DNA from 3 places in the Pseudomonas sp. RT4P38 genome. Region 1 is predicted to be linked to each of the others. Evidence: predicted binding sites of a transcription regulator. Region 1 holds the regulator's gene; each other region holds the start of a gene.
The links. Region 1 encodes FliA, which starts transcription of late flagellar genes. Its sites were predicted from a motif close to CTAAAGTTTNNNNNNNNNNNGCCGNTAA; they were not measured.
Positions count from the first base shown of each region.

Region 2: the regulator FliA is predicted to act here: its motif matches at 1,005-1,032, upstream of flgM (flagellar biosynthesis anti-sigma factor FlgM).
Region 3: the regulator FliA is predicted to act here: its motif matches at 831-858, upstream of ACYZT7_RS15125 (methyl-accepting chemotaxis protein).

Region 1 covers NZ_CM142703.1:2,015,136-2,017,399, reverse strand. The annotation lists gene ACYZT7_RS09340 (protein phosphatase CheZ) at 1-186, opposite strand, end outside; gene ACYZT7_RS09335 (chemotaxis response regulator CheY) at 217-588, opposite strand; gene fliA (RNA polymerase sigma factor FliA) at 756-1,496, opposite strand; gene fleN (flagellar synthesis regulator FleN) at 1,493-2,264, opposite strand, start outside.
Region 2 covers NZ_CM142703.1:5,310,866-5,313,129, reverse strand. The annotation lists gene ACYZT7_RS24640 (flagellar brake protein) at 1-32, opposite strand, end outside; gene ACYZT7_RS24635 (flagella synthesis protein FlgN) at 125-592, opposite strand; gene flgM (flagellar biosynthesis anti-sigma factor FlgM) at 641-967, opposite strand; gene flgA (flagellar basal body P-ring formation chaperone FlgA) at 1,119-1,880, opposite strand; gene ACYZT7_RS24620 (chemotaxis protein CheV) at 1,963-2,264, shown strand, end outside.
Region 3 covers NZ_CM142703.1:3,256,715-3,258,978, forward strand. The annotation lists gene ACYZT7_RS15125 (methyl-accepting chemotaxis protein) at 1-766, opposite strand, end outside; gene ACYZT7_RS15130 (GNAT family N-acetyltransferase) at 1,165-2,118, opposite strand; gene ACYZT7_RS15135 (phenylacetate--CoA ligase family protein) at 2,118-2,264, opposite strand, start outside.

The sequences.
Region 1 (2,264 bases):
ACTATGCAGCTCGCGAGTGAGCTTGCCCACTTCCTGATACAGGCCTCGGTCACGGGTCTGGTTGAGCTCATGGATCAGTTGCACGGCGTCGCCGAACCTGCCTTTTTCAAGACTTTCGACCAGTTCGACAGCGTGTTTTTTCAGGGTCGACTCGAAATCGCCCTGTGAAGATTCGTTATGCTCCATAGCTCCCCCGTGGCGCAGTGGCTTCGCACATCAACCGATGCGTTCGAAAATCTTCTCGATTTTTTCTTTTAACGCCTGGGCCGTGAAGGGTTTGACCACATAGCCGTTAACACCGGCCTGGGCTGCCTCGATGATCTGCTCGCGCTTGGCTTCAGCGGTCACCATCAGCACCGGCAGGTGCTTGAGCTTTTCATCGGCACGCACGTGGCGCAGCAGGTCGATACCGGTCATGCCGGGCATGTTCCAGTCTGTTACCAGAAAGTCGATGCTGCCGCTGTTGAGAACCGGAATGGCAGTAGTGCCATCGTCGGCCTCGACCGTGTTGGTGAACCCAAGGTCACGCAACAGGTTTTTTATGATCCGCCGCATCGTTGAGAAGTCATCAACGATGAGGATTTTCATGTTCTTGTTCAATTCGACCTCCAAGCAGTCTTAAACGCGCCCAGCACCTGGACGCGCCATTTCAATCAATCCGGCAAAGCACTCAATGACTGTCTGGAGCACAACAGATCGGGACCCGTGCGGTTCAACACCCCACCAGCCGCGTTCGCAGTGTCCCCACACTGCCTTCAGCGCGCTCGCCACTCCCCCAAACGCCCCCGCAAACGGGCCGCGCACTGGCTGTGTAACTGGCTGACCCGAGATTCGCTAACCCCCAGGACTTCACCGATTTCCTTGAGATTCAACTCTTCGTCGTAATACAGCGCCAACACCAGTCGCTCACGCTCCGGCAAATTGGCAATCGCATCCGCCAGTGCCCTCTGGAAGCGTTCATCTTCCAGATCGCGCGACGGCTCCAGATGAGCACTGGCGCCATCCTCGTGCAGCCCTTCGTGTTCGCCGTCCTGCAACAGATCGTCGAAACTGAATAACCGGCTGCCCAGGGTGTCGTTCAAAATCCCGTAATAATCGTCGAGACTCAATTGGAGTTCGGCCGCAACCTCGTGATCTTTAGCGTCACGACCGGTTTTAGCTTCAATCGAGCGAATGGCGTCGCTGACCATCCGGGTATTGCGGTGGACCGAACGTGGCGCCCAGTCCCCTTTGCGTACTTCATCGAGCATCGCGCCGCGGATTCGAATGCCCGCGTACGTCTCGAAACTCGCGCCTTTGCTGGCGTCGTATTTGGTCGACACTTCAAGCAGGCCGATCATGCCGGCCTGAATCAGGTCTTCGACCTGGACACTGGCCGGCAGACGCGCCAGCAAGTGGTAGGCAATGCGTTTAACCAGTGGCGCGTAACGCTCGATCAGCTCGTACTGCGCGTCACGTGCCGAATTCTTGTAGAGGTTGTAGCCGCTGGCTGTCATAACACCGGTCCTGCCGTTTGTTGCACGAGGCGCTCGACAAAAAACTCCAGGTGCCCACGCGGGTTGGCAGGCAGCGGCCAGGTATCGACCTTTTGTGCAATGGCCTTGAACGCCAGGGAGCACTTGGACCGCGGGAAGGCTTCATAGACGGCGCGCTGCTTCTGCACAGCCTTACGCACGCTTTCGTCGTAAGGCACCGCGCCGACGTATTGTAAGGCGACGTCGAGGAAGCGATCTGTGACCTTGGTCAACTTGGCGAACAGGTTGCGACCTTCCTGCGGGCTCTGGGCCATGTTGGCAAGGACACGGAAGCGGTTCATGCCGTAATCGCGGTTAAGCAATTTGATCAGTGCGTAGGCGTCAGTGATCGAGGTCGGTTCGTCGCAGACCACCAGCAAGACTTCTTGCGCTGCGCGAACGAAACTGACTACCGACTCACCAATGCCCGCAGCGGTGTCGATCACCAATACGTCGAGGTTATCGCCGATGTCGCTGAACGCCTGGATCAGGCCGGCGTGTTGGGCCGGGCTCAGGTGAACCATGCTTTGAGTGCCGGACGCGGCCGGGACGATGCGGATGCCGCCAGGGCCCTGCAACAGAACGTCGCGCAGCTCGCAGCGGCCTTCGATCACGTCGGCCAACGTACGTTTGGGTGTCAGTCCCAGCAGGACGTCGACGTTCGCCAGCCCCAGATCGGCGTCCAGCAGCATGACGCGCCGGCCGAGCTCAGCTAGAGCCAGGGACAAGTTCACTGACACGTTAGTTTTC
Region 2 (2,264 bases), 3.3 Mb from region 1:
GGAGCATCTTCCGCGCTTAAGGCATTGAACACGGTTCATCAATCTCCAGACAAAATATGACTACGGCTGGCCATCATATTGCCAGCATATTACGCGTCTTGATAGTGCGCGCGTTTCAGCAGGCTCAAGCCTGACTGAGCGGGCGTGGCTTCGCAAGCATGGAGGTTGATCCGCGTGCATCATAGAGCGCTGGCGGCTCGCCGCCGTTGAGGATTTTCAGCTGATTGGACGTCGCGGCCTGTTGCACCAGAATCGACTGGCCATTTTTGATGTTGGCCGCCTGGCACTGCGCCAGAAGATCGGTCAGCACATCGCTCTGCTCCAGTAACTGATCGCCAATGCTCGAATGGCTGGCGAGTTGCTCCAGGCCGTTGCGGTTGGTCGGCAGGTTGAGGCTAGCGAGGATTTCACTGCGCTTGCGGCCATGCTGATCGAGCAAAATGATCAATGCCTGTTTCTGCGCCAGAATCTCTTCGAGCAGTGGCATGTCACGACCGTGCAAGGCGAGGGACTCGGTTTGCAGTAACTCCAGCAAATGCTGTGCTGGAGCAAAATCGTCAGTGATCAGTTGCAGTAAATTAGAGTCGTGCATGGCGGGCCTTGGGTTTTAAGCGTCCAAAAGCCTGGCGCGGGCCTTGGCCTAGCGCTGGGCTTCGAAGTTGAGCAGTTTGTTGGCTACACGGTTGCTGTCGACTTTGTAGCTGCCATCGGCAATCGCTGCTTTCAACTCGGCCACGCGGGCGTTGTTGACGGCAGGCTGATCGCGCAGCTTGTCAGTGACCTTCTGCAACTGTTGAGCCTCATTGCTGAGATGTACCGATTCCCCGCTTTTGACGGTACTGGCCTGTTCGGCCGGGGTATTCAGCGGCGCGGATTTGCCGGCTTCGGCGGTTTCCTTCGCGGTGCTGGTACGTGTACTGCCGGTAAGTGACGAGGAACTGTTCAAACGGCTGAAATCGATGACCATGATAAAAAAACCTCTGGGTATTTGGACGCTTGCCATGTTTTCGGCCATACCCGGAAAAACTTTAGGCCCAGTTATCAATGAGCTTGCGCGCGTCAGCGCTTGCCCTGCATAGGGCACAGTCTAGGGAACAGTCGAGCGGCGCGCCAGTGTTCTACATGGCCACTTCCACTTGGCCGGGCGCGGTGACTTGCGCCTTGATGACCCGCTGGGAGTTGAGGTTTTTCACCCGAATCTGTTCGCGCAAGCCGCCGTTGGACAGCGCTTCACCCGGCATGCGCACGCTGAGCGTACCGCTGCGGGCGGTAATCACCACCTGGTCGCCCTTGCTGATGACTTCTGCCTGTTCCATGTGCACCAGGGTCATGACCTGGTCGGCGACCATTGGTCGGGTAAGTTTCTGCCCGATCGCCTGGTCGACAGAAGTCAGGTAACCCTGGTTGATCAGGCTGATGTCGCGCTCGCGCAAGGTCACATCGTCGGGCTCGACGATTCCGGCGCGTCGCAGCGGGCGGGTGGTGGTCACAATGTCGCGAAAAAGGCGCACCTGAGCGGGTACGAACACCGTCCAGGGCGACGCGCCCTCGCAGCGAACCTTGACGGTAACGCGGCCCAGCGGCTTGGCCGGACTCTCCAGAGTGGCTGTCAATTCCTTGTCGCACATAGGCATGCGCAGGCGTGGATCGAGCTGGTTGACCTGGATTTCGTACCGGCCTTGCGTTTGACTGGTCGCCAGATAGTCTTCTACGGTGAATTCAAGAAAGCCCTGGGTGACGCCGATAAGCATGTCAGGCAAGGTAACCGCGTCAGCAAGGGCAGGGCTGCCAGCGTTGAACAGGCAAACGGCTGACATCGCGCACATTAATGTGCGGGCGTTTGATGTCAGGCGTCGGAAAAATGTCGGTTCTGTGTTCATAAGCGTTAAAAAGCAAGCGCCGTGCCGTTTAGTGATGAATGCGCGTCGCAACACACTTAAGTGTTGGTGTAGGAGTCTGTGCATGGCTGGTGTAATGGATGCGGTAAACCAGCGCACGCAACTGGTAGGGCAGAATCGCCTTGAGCTGTTGTTGTTCCGTCTTGACGGTCAGCAGCTGTATGGGATCAACGTGTTCAAGGTTCGGGAGGTGCTGCAATGCCCCAAACTGACGCTGATGCCAAAATCCAGTCCTGTCGTGTGCGGTGTGGCAAGTATTCGGGGGGCGACCATTCCGATTCTTGATCTGGCGATGGCGACCGGTTCCGGTGCGCTGAAAGATCAAAGCAATCCCTTCGTGATCATCACGGAGTACAACACCAAGAC
Region 3 (2,264 bases), 1.2 Mb from region 1:
TCACCTGAGCGGCGAATGGCGAGTTGCCGGCCAATTCACTGATGTTCTTCAGTACGATCGGCCCGCTGATGCGCGAGCTGTTGCTGATGATCTTGCCGTCGGCCTCGACGATCAGCATTTCGGCGCCGAGGTCTTTTTCCTTGCGCGCGATCAGGTCATTGAAGAAGCCCAGGGTCACGTCGATGGTCGAGACACCGTAGGCCGCGCCATTCTTCTGGATTGCCATGGCGCAGTTGGTGCGCGGCTCGGCGCTGGCGTCATCTTTATAAGCAGCTGCCCAGGCGCATTGGCCGCGTGGGGTCTGCATGCCACCCTTGTACCAGGTCTGGTCGTAATAGTTGGGCGCGACATCGCTGTTCCAGTACGTGTTAACGACCAATTTTCCCGAGGCATCGCGGTGCCAGAAGGTGCTGAACTTGTTGCGTCCGGCTTCACGCTGACCGGGCAGTGGCCAGATGCCGCCGCCGAAGACTTTCAATTCACCGTACTGGTCGACTAACCCCGGCAGAACGCTGTCGATGGCCGCACTGTCGAGCAGGGGAATGGTCTGGGTGATGCTGCGCTGTTGCGCCTGAACCTTGTTTAATTCGCCCTGGATTTGCTCGGCGACTTCGGCGATGCGGTTGAGGGCCACTTGTTCTTCGGTGTGGCGCAGCTTGGGTGCGACCAACTGGCTGATGCCGACCACTGTCAGCACGGACAACAGCAGAATGAACAGGACCAGAAATAGCGTGTAACGAGCCTGAATGGTACGGAATGCGGGCATGGGACCGGTCCTTGTGCAGCGTTCTTGTTGTGATTATTGGTATGGAATTTAGGCGCTTTCAGGGCTATCGGCTTGGGAAAGCCGAGCTTTAGGTACGATAGTGCAAGAACGGCGTGAGGTGACGGGTGGCGCGCCGTGAAAGGTGTCGTAGTGGATACACACTAACTAACCAACGTGTACGTAGTACTTGTACAAGGAACGTTTTATGGTCGCCTTACACAGACGTGTGCATCAGGTAGCCCAGTCGGGAGTTCGGTCATGACTATCGGCTATACCGGGGCCTGGACGGCAAAGGCAGGTTTGCTGGTCAAGGAACCCGGATGCGAAATTCAACGCAGGGAAACCGACGCGGTGTTCAGCGTTGCGCGCAACCGGGTAATGACTTTCATCGAAAAGACTCAAGCGGCTGAGCAAGCGCTGTCCTGTGGGGCGTTGCTGCTGAGGGTGTTGCCGTTTTGCTGTAAGTCGTCATGCAACCGTTGCATGTGCGGGCAATGCAGTTCGAGGTGCCGAGGCTCGGCCCCTCGATGAAACAGCGCGAACCACCCTTGACTGTATTGCGTGGGCATCAGCCCGGTGAAGGTGAAACCGAGGGCCGACAAACTGCTTAAATCCTCGGCAAAGTGCCAGGACAGTTCGAGTTTGGCCGAGATCAACCAACGCCTGGGCAGGTGCCGAATTTGATCCAGAAGATGTTTGTTCAAGCGATGAATGAGTATTTCGAACCGTTCATGGTGTTGTTCGATTTGCACAGGCAGAGGGAGGCAAGTCGCCATGCCCTGGTGAGTGCCAAATACTGAACAAAGGTACTGCATGAACGCTCGGCAACTCTCGGGCCATGGGGTATCGGGGAGCGGGCGTTCATGTCCTTCATTCATGTGACAACCCAGCACCATGGTTTCCCGCAACGGTTCAGTGAGTGGCGACGCAATGTAGTCGGGAAGCAAACCAGTGCTATGGAAGCCGATTTTTTCTGCCATGCGTTGAGTGTACGGATGGTGGGTCACTTGCTTGATCGAGAGGCTTTTTAGTTTCAAGGATTCTGAAAGCTCGATGAGTTGCGAGCCAAGAAGCGTCGCGACGTTTTGCCCTTGAGCGGCTGGATGCACCGCCATGAGCGCCAGTTCAGCGGTTAATGAAAGCGCATCGAGGCACAACGCCGCGTGTCCCAGGACGTGCTTGTCGTCCACCGCAACGACGGATTGCCAGCGGCCCTCGGTATTGTGCTGATTGATCATCGTCGGCAAGTAAATATCTGGCCTGGCGTAATGATCGCCGTAGATCTCTCGAAATAACTGGCTCACGGCCTGTGCGTCGGAAGGCTGGTAGCGCCGAAAAATCAATTGGCTCATCACGCGGGCTCCGGCGAGGGGGCGTCATACACGCGTAAGTCCAGGACCCGCGGTTGTTTGCCGGAGCGGGGATGCAGGCTCAGGTCTGTGACTGCGCAGGGCAGGACTCGCAATTCGAGCAGTCCATCGCGACTCAGGTCGTCGAT